DNA from 2 places in the Microbispora sp. H10670 genome. Region 2 is predicted to be linked to the other one. Evidence: riboswitches for the same ligand, from Rfam matches in the RefSeq annotation. Region 2 holds a riboswitch; the other holds the start of a gene.
What was found. A riboswitch is a leader RNA that binds a small molecule or an ion and turns the genes downstream of it on or off. The one in region 2 is predicted to bind cyclic di-AMP.

Region 1: it holds a riboswitch for cyclic di-AMP, as region 2 does, so the genes downstream of both, HHX33_RS19080 (C40 family peptidase) here and HHX33_RS05810 (hypothetical protein) in region 2, are expected to answer to the same signal.

What each region holds. Positions count from the first base shown of each region.
Region 1 is NZ_JABBWW010000012.1:179,493-186,265, reverse strand. Features, by position in the region: gene HHX33_RS19090 (NYN domain-containing protein) at 1-771, shown strand, start outside; gene HHX33_RS19085 (C40 family peptidase) at 924-1,865, shown strand; cyclic di-AMP (ydaO/yuaA leader) riboswitch at 2,173-2,333, shown strand; gene HHX33_RS19080 (C40 family peptidase) at 2,404-2,955, shown strand; gene HHX33_RS19075 (hypothetical protein) at 3,033-4,223, shown strand; gene HHX33_RS19070 (glycosyltransferase family 4 protein) at 4,335-5,444, shown strand; gene HHX33_RS19065 (Nramp family divalent metal transporter) at 5,628-6,773, opposite strand, start outside.
Region 2 is NZ_JABBWW010000003.1:21,140-27,912, reverse strand. Features, by position in the region: gene HHX33_RS05825 (M50 family metallopeptidase) at 1-275, shown strand, start outside; gene HHX33_RS05820 (DinB family protein) at 358-867, opposite strand; gene HHX33_RS05815 (hypothetical protein) at 1,088-1,516, shown strand; gene HHX33_RS05810 (hypothetical protein) at 1,573-2,484, opposite strand; cyclic di-AMP (ydaO/yuaA leader) riboswitch at 2,519-2,656, opposite strand; gene galT (galactose-1-phosphate uridylyltransferase) at 2,730-3,788, opposite strand; gene HHX33_RS05800 (DeoR/GlpR family DNA-binding transcription regulator) at 3,837-4,643, opposite strand; gene HHX33_RS37655 (50S ribosomal protein bL37) at 4,782-4,859, shown strand; gene HHX33_RS05795 (TIGR03086 family metal-binding protein) at 4,878-5,444, opposite strand; gene HHX33_RS05790 (ATP-binding SpoIIE family protein phosphatase) at 5,532-6,773, opposite strand, start outside.

The DNA.
Region 1 (6,773 bases), on a different contig from region 2:
GAGCGGGTCAAGGCGGCCGAGGCCAGGGCGGCCGAGCTGGAGGCCGAGACGGCCGAGGCGCGAGCCAGGTCGGCGAGCGCCAACGGCGCTGCGGAGACCGAGCTGCGCAGGCTCAGGGAGCGCCTGGCGGACACCGAGCGCCAGCTGGAGGCCAACCGCCGCGCGGCCCGCGAGGGCCGCAGCATGGAGGACGCGCGCGTACGGGTGCTGCTGGACGCCCTGCAGGACGCCGCCGCGGGGCTGCGCAAGGAGCTCGGCCTGCCGACCACCATCAACAGGCCGGCCGACTACGTGAGCGCGGTCGTGCCGGGCGAGCCCGGCGTGACGGCGGTGCCCGCGCGGGCGCTGGCGAACGACGACCCCCAGCTCCTCGACCAGCTCCTCGCCCTCCCCAACCTGCACCTGATCGTCGACGGCTACAACGTGACCAAGACCGGCTATCCGTCGCTGACCCTCGCCGACCAGCGCGCCCGCCTGCTCACCGGGCTGGGCGGCCTCGCCGTGCAGGCGCGCGTGGAGGTGACGTGCGTCTTCGACGGCGCCGAGCTGAACGGGCCCGTGCAGGTCTCCGCGCCGCGCGGGGTGCGGGTGATGTTCAGCGCGCCCGGCGAGATCGCCGACGACCTGATCCGCACGCTCGTGCGCGCCGAGCCGCCGGGGCGCGGCATCGCGGTCGTCTCCTCCGACCGCGAGGTGGCCGAGTCCGTGCGCCGCATGGGCGCCCGGCCGGTGCCCTCGCTCCTGCTGCTGCGGCGTCTCGGCCGCGGCTGATCCGTCCGGCACGCTCCGTACGAGAGTCGATCCGGTGAGTGATGACTGCCGCGAATAGCTGCGAATAGGTTGAAGCGTCAAGATCGCCTAGATAGAGTCGCGCCGCAGGTTTCGTTGATCCCGAGGGGGCCCGAGTGCAAGGGCGTGTGCCGGTGGCCGCCGTTTTGGCCGCCGTGGTCCTGCTGACGCCGCTGACGGGCGCGCAGGCCGATCCAAAGCCCACCCTTGCCCAGGCCAAGGCGAAGCTGAACCGGCTGAACGCGCAGGCGGACAAACTCGTGGACCGCTACAACGCGGCCAGTGAGAAGTGGAAGTCGGCCAGGAAGAAGTACCTGGCGCTGAACGACGACTACAAGAAGCAGAACGCGCGGGTCGAGGCGCTGCGCTCGGGGCTGGTGACGATGGCGGTCAGCAGCTACCAGGTGGGCGGCATCGGGACGTGGGGCGTCTTCTACAACCCCGATCCCGACACCATGCTCAGCGGTCTCGCCACGTACAACCACATCTCCGCCGAGCGCATCGGGCGGCTCCAGCAGTACGAGGGCGCGATCCAGGGTCTGAAGGACCGGCGGGACGAGACGAAGGCCGTCTACGCCGAGGCCACCAAGGTCAGGGGCGAGCTCGCCGACGAGAAGAAGAAGGTCGACAAGCTCGTCAACGAGCAGATGAAGCTGCTCCGCTCGCTCGGCACCTACAACCCCGGCAACCCCAACAGCGCGGGCGTCGCCTACAAGGGCCCGGCGTCGGGCAACGCCCTGTCGGCGCTCCAGTTCGCCTACAAGCAGGTCGGCAAGCCGTACCGCTACGGGGGCAGCGGGCCGGACTCCTGGGACTGCTCCGGCCTCGTCCAGGCCTCCTGGGCGGCGGGAGGGGTCAGCCTGCCGCGTACGAGCTACGAGCAGTGGGCGTGGGGCGCGAGCCGCCGCGTGTCGCTCGACGCGCTCCAGGCGGGCGATCTGCTCTTCCACGCGGGCTTCGGCCACGTGGGCCTGTACGCGGGGGACGGCAAGGTCGTCCACGCTCCGCAGACCGGCGACGTTGTGAAGATTGTCACACTGGCGGACTACCACGCGATCGGCGCCGTCCGCCCCTGAGCCCGCGATGTGATCTTTGTTCCGGCTGTGAGCTAAGTGCCTTATTTGGACATTGCGATGGCTGATGTGAGCAGAGTCACACTTGGTCTTCTGTGACGTGGGTAAGCTGCGGTTTCTCGCGCGCGGCCGTCGTTATCCGATCTTTATGCGCCGGGGCGGCTTTGCCGGGAGCCGCCTGATCTGGGTAGCTTCTGGGCCGCGGTGAGCACGCCTCGCCGCGGCGAGCCCGGTCTGGCCGGCCGGGCCCGCGTCATCCACCGTCGCCGGCGCCGTCCGTCTACTTGCTCCCCCCAGGGGATTTCCGGGCGCCGACGACCTGCCGAGTCCGTGCAGTCAGGAGGCACGGAGCCGGGGAACCATCGACCTTCCTCGCGAAGGTCCGGGGTGAATCGGCGCGTCCACGCGCCGTAGGGCGACTTCCCCGCCCGAACCCGTCAGCTAACCCGGTAGGCGTACGCGGAAGATCCAAGGAGAGATCCTGTCTACCACCCCCGCTAGCCTGTCCCGCCTTGCCCGAATTGCCCTTGGGGGTGCCGCTTTGACGGCATCCGTGGGAGTCGCCGGTGCGCAGCCGGCGTCGGCAGACCCGGTGACGGTCACGGTCATCAAGGTGACCACGGAGACGAACACGAGGGCCGCCACCACCGCGGCGGCCAAGAAGGCCACGAAGAAGTCCACGAAGAAGGCGGCCGCCAAGCGGAAGAAGCTCAGCCGGGCCGCGCTCCAGCTGGCCAAGGCGCAGCGAGCGGTCAGGACCGCGAGGAAGCACATCGGCGACCCCTACCGCTACGGGGCCAGCGGTCCCGGCTCGTTCGACTGCTCGGGCCTGGTCACCTACGCCTGGCGCAAGGCCGGCGTACGGCTGCCGCGCACGACGTGGTCCATCCGCAGCGCCGTGCGGAAGAAGGTGTCCTGGGGCCACTTCAAGCCCGGCGACCTCATCTTCACCAGCGGCGGCGGCCACGTCGGCATGTACGTCGGGCACGGCAGGATGATCCACGCCCCGCACAGCGGCACGCGGGTCAGGATCGACAGGCTCGACTCCTACCGCAGGGCGACCTTCGTGGGCGCCGTACGCCCCGGCGCCTGATCCGTCCCTCCGGTGCCGAGCCCGTCGTCGCCGGCGCCGCTCCACGGCTCCGTCCCCCCTCACAGGTGGGCGGAGCCGTGGCGTTCCCTCGTTACGATGCTCCCCATGGCCTCGGTCCCGCCGGCGCCGCGCCCGCCCATCCCGTACGGCAGGCCCTCGCGAGCGCCGAGGGCCTGGTGAGGACGCGCGGCGGACGGTCGGCGTCCGCGGCCGTCGTGCTGGCCGCGCTGCTGGCCGGTACGGCCGCCGCCGCGCCGCCCGACCCCCTGTCGCCCCTGCTGTCCCAGGCCCGCGCCGCCGTGCGCGAGCAGCCCGGCATGTGGACGGGGGCCTCCGTCGCCCGCGGTGAACGCGCCGTCGTCGTCGGCGCGCCGCGAAGGCTGGTCGCCGAGGTCGCCCGGCTGGCCGGCCGGGCCGACCGCACGGTGACGAGGGTCTGGGGAGAGCACGGGGGCGCGGTGATCCTCGTGCCCCGCACGGAGGAGCAGGCGGCCGCCCTGGCCGCCCCCGCGGTGGTCGGCGGTCTGGCGGCCGTCGCGACCGGTGACCGGGTGATCGTGCAGCCCGCCGCGTTCGCCCGCCTGTCCGCGATCGGCCGCCAGGTCGTCGTGACCCACGAGCTCACGCACGTCGCGGCCTCCGGGCCCCGCGCGGTGCCGATGTGGCTCCTGGAGGGCTTCGCCGACTACGTGGGCTACCTCGACAGCGGCCTGCCCGTTCATGTGGTCGCGGCCGAACTCGCCGCGGAGCTGGCCGCGGACCCGCGGGCCGGCGGCGGAGCCGGAGCGGAAGGCGCCCCGCAGGCCGGCGCCGAGCCCGGTGCTGCGCCCGGGACCGAGTCCGCTGGTACCGAGTCCGCTGGTACCGAGTCCGCCGGTACCGAGTCCGCTGGTACCGAGTCCGCTGGTACCGAGTCCGCTGGTACCGAGTCCGCTGGTACCGAGTCCGCTGGTACCGAGTCCGCTGGTACCGAGTCCGCCGGTACCGAGTCCGCCGGTACCGGGGCCGGCCCGGCGGCCGGGACGCCCCTGGCCCGCCTGCCGGAACCCGCGGACTTCGCCGCCAGGCCCGCCCAGGCGTACGAGGAGGCCTGGCTGGCCTGCCGTTACATCGCCGCCCGCTTCGGCGAGCGGAGGCTGGTCGCCCTCTACCGCGCCGCACTGCGCGAGGACGCCGACGCCGCGCTGCGGAACGTCCTCGGGCTGACCACCGCCGAGCTGACCCGCCTCTGGCGGTCCTCCGTACGGGCCGAGCTGGCCCGGTCCTGATCACGGCCCTGATTCCGGGGCGGGCGAGCGGCGGGAGGGGCCTGCGAGAATGCGATCTCGGGCGGGCCGCGTGGCCGTGGACCGTCCGCCGCGCCGATACCGGGGGTGAGGATGGCGAACAGGACGTTGATCGTCACGAACGACTTCCCGCCCAGACCGGGAGGCATCCAGGCGTTCGTGCACGGCCTCGCCTCCCGCAGGCCGCCCGGCTCGGTCGTCGTGTACGCGCCGCGGTGGAAGGGGTGCGAGGAGTTCGACGCCCGCCAGCCGTACGAGGTGGTCCGTCATCCCTCGACCCTCATGCTGCCGACGCGCGCGGTGGCGGGCAGGGCGGCGGCGCTGGTCGAGGACGGCGCCACCGTCGTCTTCGGCGCCGCCGCGCCGCTCGGCCTGCTCGCTCCCGCCCTGCGTGCCGCCGGCGCGGCGCGGATCGTCATGCTGACGCACGGGCACGAGGCGTCCTGGGCGCGGCTGCCCGGCGCCCGCGGCGTGCTGCGCCGGATCGGGACGGGCGCCGACGTCGTGACCTACCTCGGCGAGTACACCCGCGGTCTGCTCGCCCCGGTGATCCCGGCGCCCCGGCTCGTACGGCTGGCTCCGGGCGTGGACACCGGCGCCTTCCGTCCCGGCGCGGGCGGTGAGCGGGTCCGGGCGGCGCTCGGCCTGGGAGACCGGCCGGTGGTCGTCTGCGTCTCCCGGCTGGTGCCCCGCAAGGGGCAGGACGTCCTGCTGCGGGCCTGGCCGCACGTCCTGCGGCGGGTGCCCGGAGCGGTGCTGCTGCTGGTCGGCGGGGGGCCCTCGCGGCGGTCGCTGGAGCGGGCGGTCGCCGGCGCCGGGCCGCGCGGGTCGGTGGTGATCACCGGGTCGGTTCCGTGGGCCGATCTCCCGGCCCACTACGACGCGGGAGACGTGTTCGCCATGCCGTGCCGCAGCAGGTTCGGAGGGCTCGACGCCGAAGGGCTCGGCATCGTCTACCTGGAGGCGTCGGCCACCGGGCTGCCGGTGGTCGCCGGTTCCTCGGGAGGCGCCCCCGACGCCGTACTGCACGGCGAGACCGGCCTGGTGGTCGACGGAAGGTCGCACACGGCGGTGGCCGGCGCGCTGTGCGACCTGCTGTCCGACCCGGCCCGCGCCCGCGCGATGGGTGAGCGGGGCCGGGCCTGGATCGAGGAGGAGTGGGGCTGGGAACGCGTCGCGGCCCGGTTCGCCGCCCTGCTGTGACAGGCTCCTTGAGAGCCGGTGCGAGAGCCGCCGCGACGGCCGCCCGCGGCCGGTGAGGGTGGGCGGGTCCGTGCTCGTGTCCGTGGTTCGTGCCGGTGGTTCGTGCCGGTGGTTCGTGTTCGCGGTTGGTGAGCGCGGCCGGTGAGCGCGGTCTGCGACCGGGGCTGTCGAGCGGGGAAGCCCTCAGCCGGTGAAGACCTCCACCAGCAGGAACCCGTTCAGCGCGCTGATCACGGCGGCGACGGCGACACCGGCGGCGGTGGTCGCCCGGCGGTTGACCAGATCGCCCATGAGGGCGCGGCGGGCGGTGAACACGACGAGTGGGACCAGGGCGAACGGGATGCCGAACGACAGCGCGACCTGACTCAGGACGAGCGCACGGGTGGGGTCCATCCCCACGGCCAGGATCGCCATGGCCGGAAGGACCGTGACCAGTCGGCGCGCCAGGAGCGGCACGCGGCGGCGCAGGAAGCCCGCCATGATCACCTGCCCGGCGTACGTGCCGACGCTGGAGGAGGCCAGGCCGGAGGCGAGCAGGGCGAGCGCGAAAGCGACCGCCGCCCCGGGGCCGAGGATCTCGCCGAGCCCGGCGTGGACGGCCTCCAGCCCCGCGAGATCGCTCCCGTCGAAGGTCGCGGCGGCGACGGTGAGCATCGCCATGTTCACCAGCCCCGCCGTGCCGAGCGCGACGGCGATGTCGACGCGGCTGGCCTGGAGGGCCGCCCGGCGCGGATCCCAGGAACCGCGGTTCCGCGTGAGGGCTCTGGGCCGCCCGGTGAGAGCCTCATGGTGCTGAGTGACGGCCGCGTGGTGTTGTGTGACGGCCCCGTGGTGCTGTGTGAAAGCTCTTCCCTGGTGCTGGGTCAGTGCGGAGTGCAGGTAGACGACGTGCGGCATGACGGTCGCTCCGACGATCCCGGTCGCCAGCAGCAGGCTGTCCGGCCCGGCGAGGCGGGGCACGAAGCCGCCCGCCACGCCCGCGAGGGACCCCGACAGCATCACCTGGTAGGCGAAACCGGCCAGCACCACGGCGAGCATCACCGCCACGGTCACCTCGAACCGGCGGCGTCCGCGCGGCGCCATCAGGAGCAGCAGCGAGGAGACCAGCGCGGTGATCGCGGCGGCGGGCAGCAGCGGCACGCCGAACAGCAGGTTCAGCGCGACCGCCCCGCCGATGAACTCGGCCAGGTCGGTGGCGACCGCGACCATCTCGGCCTGCGCCCACAGCAGCAGGCTCACCGGCCGCGGCAGGTGGTCGCGGCACAGTTCGGGAAGGTTGCGGCCGGTGGCGATGCCGAGCTTGGCCGACAGCGCCTGCACGAACATGGC
Region 2 (6,773 bases):
TCGAGGTGTTCATCAGCCTGCTGGCCGGGCTGAACCTCGCGGTCGGCATGTTCAACCTCGTCCCCCTGTTGCCGCTGGACGGCGGCCACATCGCCGGCGGCCTGTGGGAGGGAGTCAAGCGGGCCTTCGCCCGGGTGCGCCGGCGGCCCATGCCGGGCTACGTGGACGTCGCCAAGGCGCTCCCGCTGACGTACGTCATGGCGGCCCTGCTCGTCGTCATGGGCGGCCTTCTCATCTACGCCGACCTGGTGAACCCCGTCCGCATCTCGGGCTGAACCGGGCTGAATGGGTATGGCCGGGCTGAACGGGTTGGGCCGGGCCGGGCGGACCCGGCCCGGCGGGTGAGGGACCGGGTCCCTACTCGCCCGTCGCCCCGTCGATGCGCTCGCGCAGCAGGTCGGCGTGGCCGTTGTGCCGCGCGTACTCCTCGATCATGTGGACCATGATCCAGCGCAGTGAGTGGTGGACGCCCTGCCGGGCCGCCTTCGTCGTCGCGTCCAGATCGGCGCAGGCCGCCTCCGCCGCCCGCGCGTGCTCGATCTCCGCGCGCCAGGTGGCGAAGGCCTCCTCGGCGGACGCCGTGTCCACGTTGTCGAACTCGCCGTCCGGATCGTCGTCGGTGTAGTAGATGCCTTCGAGGTCCTCACCGGCGAGCCGCCGCCGGAACCAGCTCCGCTCGACGTCGGCCATGTGCCGCACGATGCCGAGCAGCGACAGGGACGACGGCGGGACGGAGCGCAGCCGTAGCTGTTCCTCGGCGAGGCCCTCGCACTTCACGGCCAGCGTCTGGCGGTGGAAGTCGAGGAAGGCGCGCAGCATCTCGCGCTCGCCCGCGGCGAGCGGAGGATCGGTACGTGTGTCGGTCATCCGGACATCCTGCCCCTGGCCCCCGGGGTGCGACCACTTCATTTCCGCCCCGCCGGACGGCCCGCCTTCCAGGCGCAGGAGGGGGTGCGCTCTCGCGACCCGCTTGACTCGGGCGTGGACGAACCTTTGCCCGTACTTGTCCAAGCGGGATGATCGAGTCAGAATCAGTTCAGCCTTCAACCATTTTGGTTGAGGGGTCGCTGCACGGATGAGGAGAGGCATGAAGCGCACGATCTCCGTTCTCGCCGTCGCCACCGGCGTCCTCGGCGCCACGCTCACCGGCGTCGGTCCCGCGTCCGCCTCCGCGGTCGACTGCTCCACGGGCGGGTACACCTACGCCCGGACCAGCTACGTCCCCACCAACGTCCAGCGGCCGTCGGTGGACGGCCGTAACTACAACATCGCCGGTCCGTCGGCGTACACGCACGAGGTCTGCCTCGACATCCCGGACACCGAGACGTTCACGATCGAGGTACAGATCCACTCCTCCGACGGGTCCACGACCGTGTTCGTGGACGACCGGCCCGGCGACAAGGTCTTCAGCTTCTCGCCCGGCGCCAACAGCTGGTGGCAGGTCTTCGGCACGATGACCGGGCCCGGCAGCACCTACATCTACTACACCTGGAACGAGAAGCAGATCCCGGCCTGACGCGGAACGGGCCGGCCGCCTCGCTCGGCGAGGCCGCCGGCCCTCGAAGCTCCTGCTCAGTACATCGAGATGTGGACGTGGTCGTAGTGGTTGGCGGTGACGCCGCCACGGTCGGACATGGGGCGCCAGCCCGGGTGGCCGAGGTTGTAGATGCGCTGCTGCCAGATGACGTACATCACGCCGAGCTTCGGGCCGTTCTTGATGGCCCAGGCGGCCAGGCTGTCGCCGAGCGCCTTCATCTTGGCCGAGGGCATGGCGCCGCCCGAGCTCATCATGAAGTCGCAGGCGCGGCCGAGGGGGTGCTCACCGCTGTTCTCGGCCCGGTAGCAGCCGACCGGGAAGCTCAGATCGAAGTGCTCCTCCACCTCCGAGCGCATGAGCCGCATCCGGGGCGTGATGTTGTCCGCGCCCGCCGGCAGTTCGGGCGCCCACGACCCGCTGCCCCTCCGGCCCGGAGCGATCGGGACCAGGCGGTCGATCTTGTCCTTGATGTCGTCGATGAGCTTCTCGGCCTCCCGGCGCCGACCGGCGACCTCCGCGGCCTGCGACTTCAGCGAAGCGGTGAGCGCCCTCGCCGCCTCGGCGGCCTTCTGCCGTTCGGCGCGGACCTCGTCGACCCGCGCGAGCCTCGCGGCCTGTTCCTCCTTGAGCTGGTACGCAACCGCGGAGACGGTCAGGTTGGGCAGGACCCGCACGCTGTCGGTCTGGTACCGCAGCCCGACGAACTCCCGGACCTCGTCGAGGGTCGCCGTGTAGTCGGCCTCCGCCCTGCTCACGCGGGCGCGCGCCGCCGCCTCGTCGTCCCGCGCCCTGGCGAGCGCGACCCGCTTGGCGTTGTAGTCGGCGATGAGCCGGTCGACCTTCTTCTGCAGGCCGGCGAGCTGCTTCTTGAGCTGCCTCTCCGTCGGCTTGGGGGCGGCGGCGCCCCCGGCGGCCGTGCCGAGAACGAGGGCCGCGGCGGTCAACACACCGGCGGCCAGGGGGAACGCGCGGGGCAGAGCCCACTCCTCTCCATCTGCCGACCGGGTTAGCTGACGGGTGCGGGCTGGAGGAGCCCGGGCAGCGACGTGCCTTTACCCCAGAGGCGTGAACGGGTCCCCGGCTCCCGGGCGAGGCGCCCGGGATTAGGCGGCACCGGCTGTGACCGGTGGTGCCAGGGATACTAGTGGTAAAGAAATGGTGACTGCCACCCCAAGTCGCAACCGTACGGAGATCAGTCCGTTACCACCTCGCGCAGCATGCGGGCGGCCTCCTCCGGCAGGACGTCGTTGACGAAGGCGCCCATCGCCGACTCCGATCCGGCGAGGTACTTCAGCTTGTCCGCCGCCCGCCGGATCGTGAAGAGCTGGAGGTGCAGGTAGGCCAGATCCCGGCGGTAGGTGACCGGAGCCTGGTGCCAGGCCGCGACGTACGGCATGACGACGCCGAACAGCCCGTCCAGGCGGCGCAGCACGTCGATGTACAGCGGCGCGAAGGCGGCCCGCTCCTCCGCCGACAGCGCCGGGATGTCCGGCACCCGGCGGTGCGGGTAGAGATGCACCTCGAACGGGTACCGGGCGGCGGCCGGGACGAAGGCCGTCCAGTGCTCGTTGGCGGCCACGACGCGGGGCCCCTTCCGCTCGGCCGCCAGGACGTCCGCGAACAGGTTGCCGCCGCGGTGCCGGGCGGCGGTCTCCAGCATCTGCCGGGTACGCGGCGTGACGTACGGATAGGCGTAGATCTGCCCATGCGGGTGCGGCAGCGTGATGCCGATCTCGGCGCCGCGGTTCTCGAAGCAGAAGACCTGCTCCACGCCGGGCAGCGCGGACAGTTCGGCCGTGCGGTCGGCCCACGCCTCGACGACCAGCGCGGCCTGCTCGTCGCCGAGGGAGCTGAAGGAGGCGTCGTGGTCGGAGGTGAAGCAGACGACCTCGCAGCGCCCGGTCCCCGGCCGCACCTCGCTCAGCCCGCCCACCTGCTCGTACGCGCCGGTGTTGAAGCTGAACGACGGGAAGCGGTTCTCGAACACCGCCACCTCGTACGGCGAGGGGATCTCCGAGCCGGGATGCCCGGGGCAGAGCGGGCACTCCTGGGCGGACGGCAGGTGGGTGCGGGTCTGGCGGTGCCGGGCGACGGCCACCCACTCGTCCATGAGCGGGTCGTGACGCAACTCGGACGCGAGGGGGCGCGCGGGCAGATCCCGGGGGTCGGCCACGTCGTGGTCGGCGTCGTCGCGGCGGTCGAAATAGATCAGCTCCCGGCCGTCGGCCAGATGAGCGATGGTGCGCTTCACGGTGCGATCTCCAGCTTCACAGGGCTCTTCTCCGGCGTCGCGGCGGCGTCACACGGAGGCGGTCTTCAGGGGTGCCTCGCCGGACGGATCCGCGAGGAGGAGCTCGCCGGCGTGCTCCGACAGCACGGCGCGGGCGTCCTCGGGCAGGCCCGTGTCGCTCACGACCACGTCGGCCTCGCCGAGGGCCGCGATCGTGCTGATGCCGACGGTCCCCCACTTGGTGTGGTCGGCCAGGACGACGAGCCGCTGGGCGGCGGCGATCAGGGCGCGGTCGGTCTCCGCCTCCAGCAGGTTGGGGGTGGTGAAACCGGCCCGGACGCTCATGCCGTGCACACCGAGCATGAGGATGTCGACGTTCAGGGAGCGGACGGCCGCGACCGCGACCGGGCCGACCAGCGCGTCGGACGGCGTCCGCACGCCGCCCACGAGCACCACGGTCTGGTCGGGCCGTCCCGCCCGGTGGAAGACGTCGGCCACCTGGACGGAGTTGGTGATCACGGTCAGCTCGGGGACGTCCACCAGGTGGTGGGCCAGCGTCCAGGTCGTCGTGCCGGCCGAGAGCGCGACGGAGCTTCCCGGCCGTACGAGCGGGGCCGCGCAGCGGGCGACGGCCTCCTTCTCGGCCTGCTGCCGCATCGACTTGGCCGCGAAGCCCGGCTCCTCGGTGGAGCCGGCACCGGTGGCGGTGGCCCCGCCGTGCACCTTGACGATCAGGCCGCGCTCCGCCAGGACCTCCAGGTCGCGGCGGATCGTCATGTCCGACACCCCGAGCTCACGCACGAGTTGCGCGACCCGGACCCCGCCGGACCTGCGGACTCTCTCCAGGATCGCCTGCTGCCGTTGCTGGGCCAGCATCCGCCACTCCTTTAAACAGATTCCAACAGATTATGCACACATACGTACAGGAGTGCTGAGCCGGGGTGCGGGTACTTGCCGCCGCCCGCCCGCGGGGGGACAGTGGGCGAAACCCGTACTCCAGGGAAGGCGGCCGCGATGGGCAGACGCGCACGCAAGTCGAAGGCCCGCAGGAAGAAGAAGGCCAACCACGGCAAGCGTCCTACGGGGCGTTAGCCCGGTTCCGGGGCCGTCTCAGGGGGTTCTGCCCCACGCCGCGAGCAGCTTGGTCTGCTGGTCGGCGTCGGCCGGGATGTCGCGCTCGTCCCCGATCACGCCCGCCTCGCGGTAGCCGTCCCACGCCTTGGCGAACCATTCGGCGCAGGACGCGACGAGGTCGGGGTCGAGCCGTTCCGGACCGCCGACGGCCCGCGCGAGGTCCCAGGTGTGGATCAGCGCGTCCGCGAACAGTTCGGTGATGTACTCCTCGCCCGGCACGTCGCCGAAGGACAGATGGGCCACGCTCGTGAGGGCGCCCTCGGCGTACACCGCCTGGACGGCGCCCTGTGCCGACGCCTCGAACGCCTTCACCGGGTCGTCGCCGAGCACGTCGCCCTCGAACGCGTCGCCCACCTCGGCGGCCGTGCGGCCCGACAGCAGTTCGGGAGCCCACAGGTTCTCGGTCACCAGGTGGTTCACCAGCCCCCGGACGTCCCAGTCGACGCACGGCGTCGGCAGGTCCCACTGTCCGGGGCGGACGAGATGGAGGCGGTCGCCGAAACCGTCGAGCGCCCTGCGGTACGCGTCCCGGATGTCGATCATGTCCCCTCCTCGCCACGAGCTCCCCGATTCGACCGTAACTCCTCTTGACGATCAGTCATGCCCGCCCGCCCGCGAGGAGGCGGCCGGTCACGGAAGATGCTGCTCGACCCAGACGATCTTTCCGTACGGGGTGGGCCGGGTGCCCCAGCGATAGGCGAAGCGCTTGATCAGCTGGAGGCCGCGGCCGGTGTCCTCGTCGGGGGTGGCCGTACGCGGGGCGGGGCTGGAGGGGGAGCCGTCGGCGACCTCGACCACCAGCGTGCGGCAGCGCAGCAGCCGCAGCTCGATCGGCGGCCAGCCGTGCTTGAGCGCATTGGTGACCAGTTCGCTGACGATGAGCTGGGTGCTGTCCACCAGGCTGCTCAGCCCCCAGGCGGCGAGGGTGACCCGGACGAACCGGCGGGCCTGGGAGACGAACTTCGGGTCGGCGGGCAGGGGGCAGGTCGCCACCTCGTCCGGGTCGAGCTCACGCACACGGGCCACCAGCAGGGCGATGTCGTCGCGCTCGTGGCTCGCCCGCTGGCTGCTGATGATGTCGTCGCACATGTCGTCGAGGTCCTCGACGGGCCCGGCCAGCAGGCGGCGCAACCCCATGATCCCGGCGTCCAGGTCCCGCTCGCGGCTCTCCACCAGGCCGTCGGTGTAGAAGGCGAGCACGCTCCCGGCCGGCAGGACCAGCTCGCGCATCTCCAGCGGGTCGCTGCCGATGCCGAGGGGAAGGCCCGACGGCAGCTCGACGATCTCGGTCGACCGGTCGGGATGCAGCAGGATCGGCGGCACGTGCCCGGCGCGGGCGAGCGCGCAGCCGCGCGTCACCGGGTCGTAGACGGCGTAGATGCATGTGGCGATCTGGGTCGGATCGAGGTCCTGGCTCATCAGGTTGAGCCGGAACAGCACCTCGTCGGGCGGCAGGTCCAGGCTCGCCAGCGTGCGCGCCGCCGTGCGGAGCTGGCCCATCGTCGCCGCGGCCCTGGTCCCGTGGCCCATGACGTCGCCCACAACCAGGGCCGTACGGCACCCGGGAAGGGCGATCACGTCGTACCAGTCTCCGCCGACGCCCATCAGGTCGCTGGCCGGAAGGTAGCGCGAGGCGATGTCCATCCCGAGCGGCTGCGGCAGTTCGGCGGGCAGCAGGCTGCTCTGCAGGGTCAGCGCGGTCCGGCGCTCGGTGGTGTAGAGGCGGGCGTTGTCGACGCACACGGCGGTGCGGGCGGCGAGGTCCTCGGCCACCGCGACGTCCTGCTCCTCGAACGGGGGCGCGCCCGCCCGCCTGGTGAAGACCACGCACCCGAGCACCCGTCCCCGGGCCCTCAGGGGCACGGTGAGGAA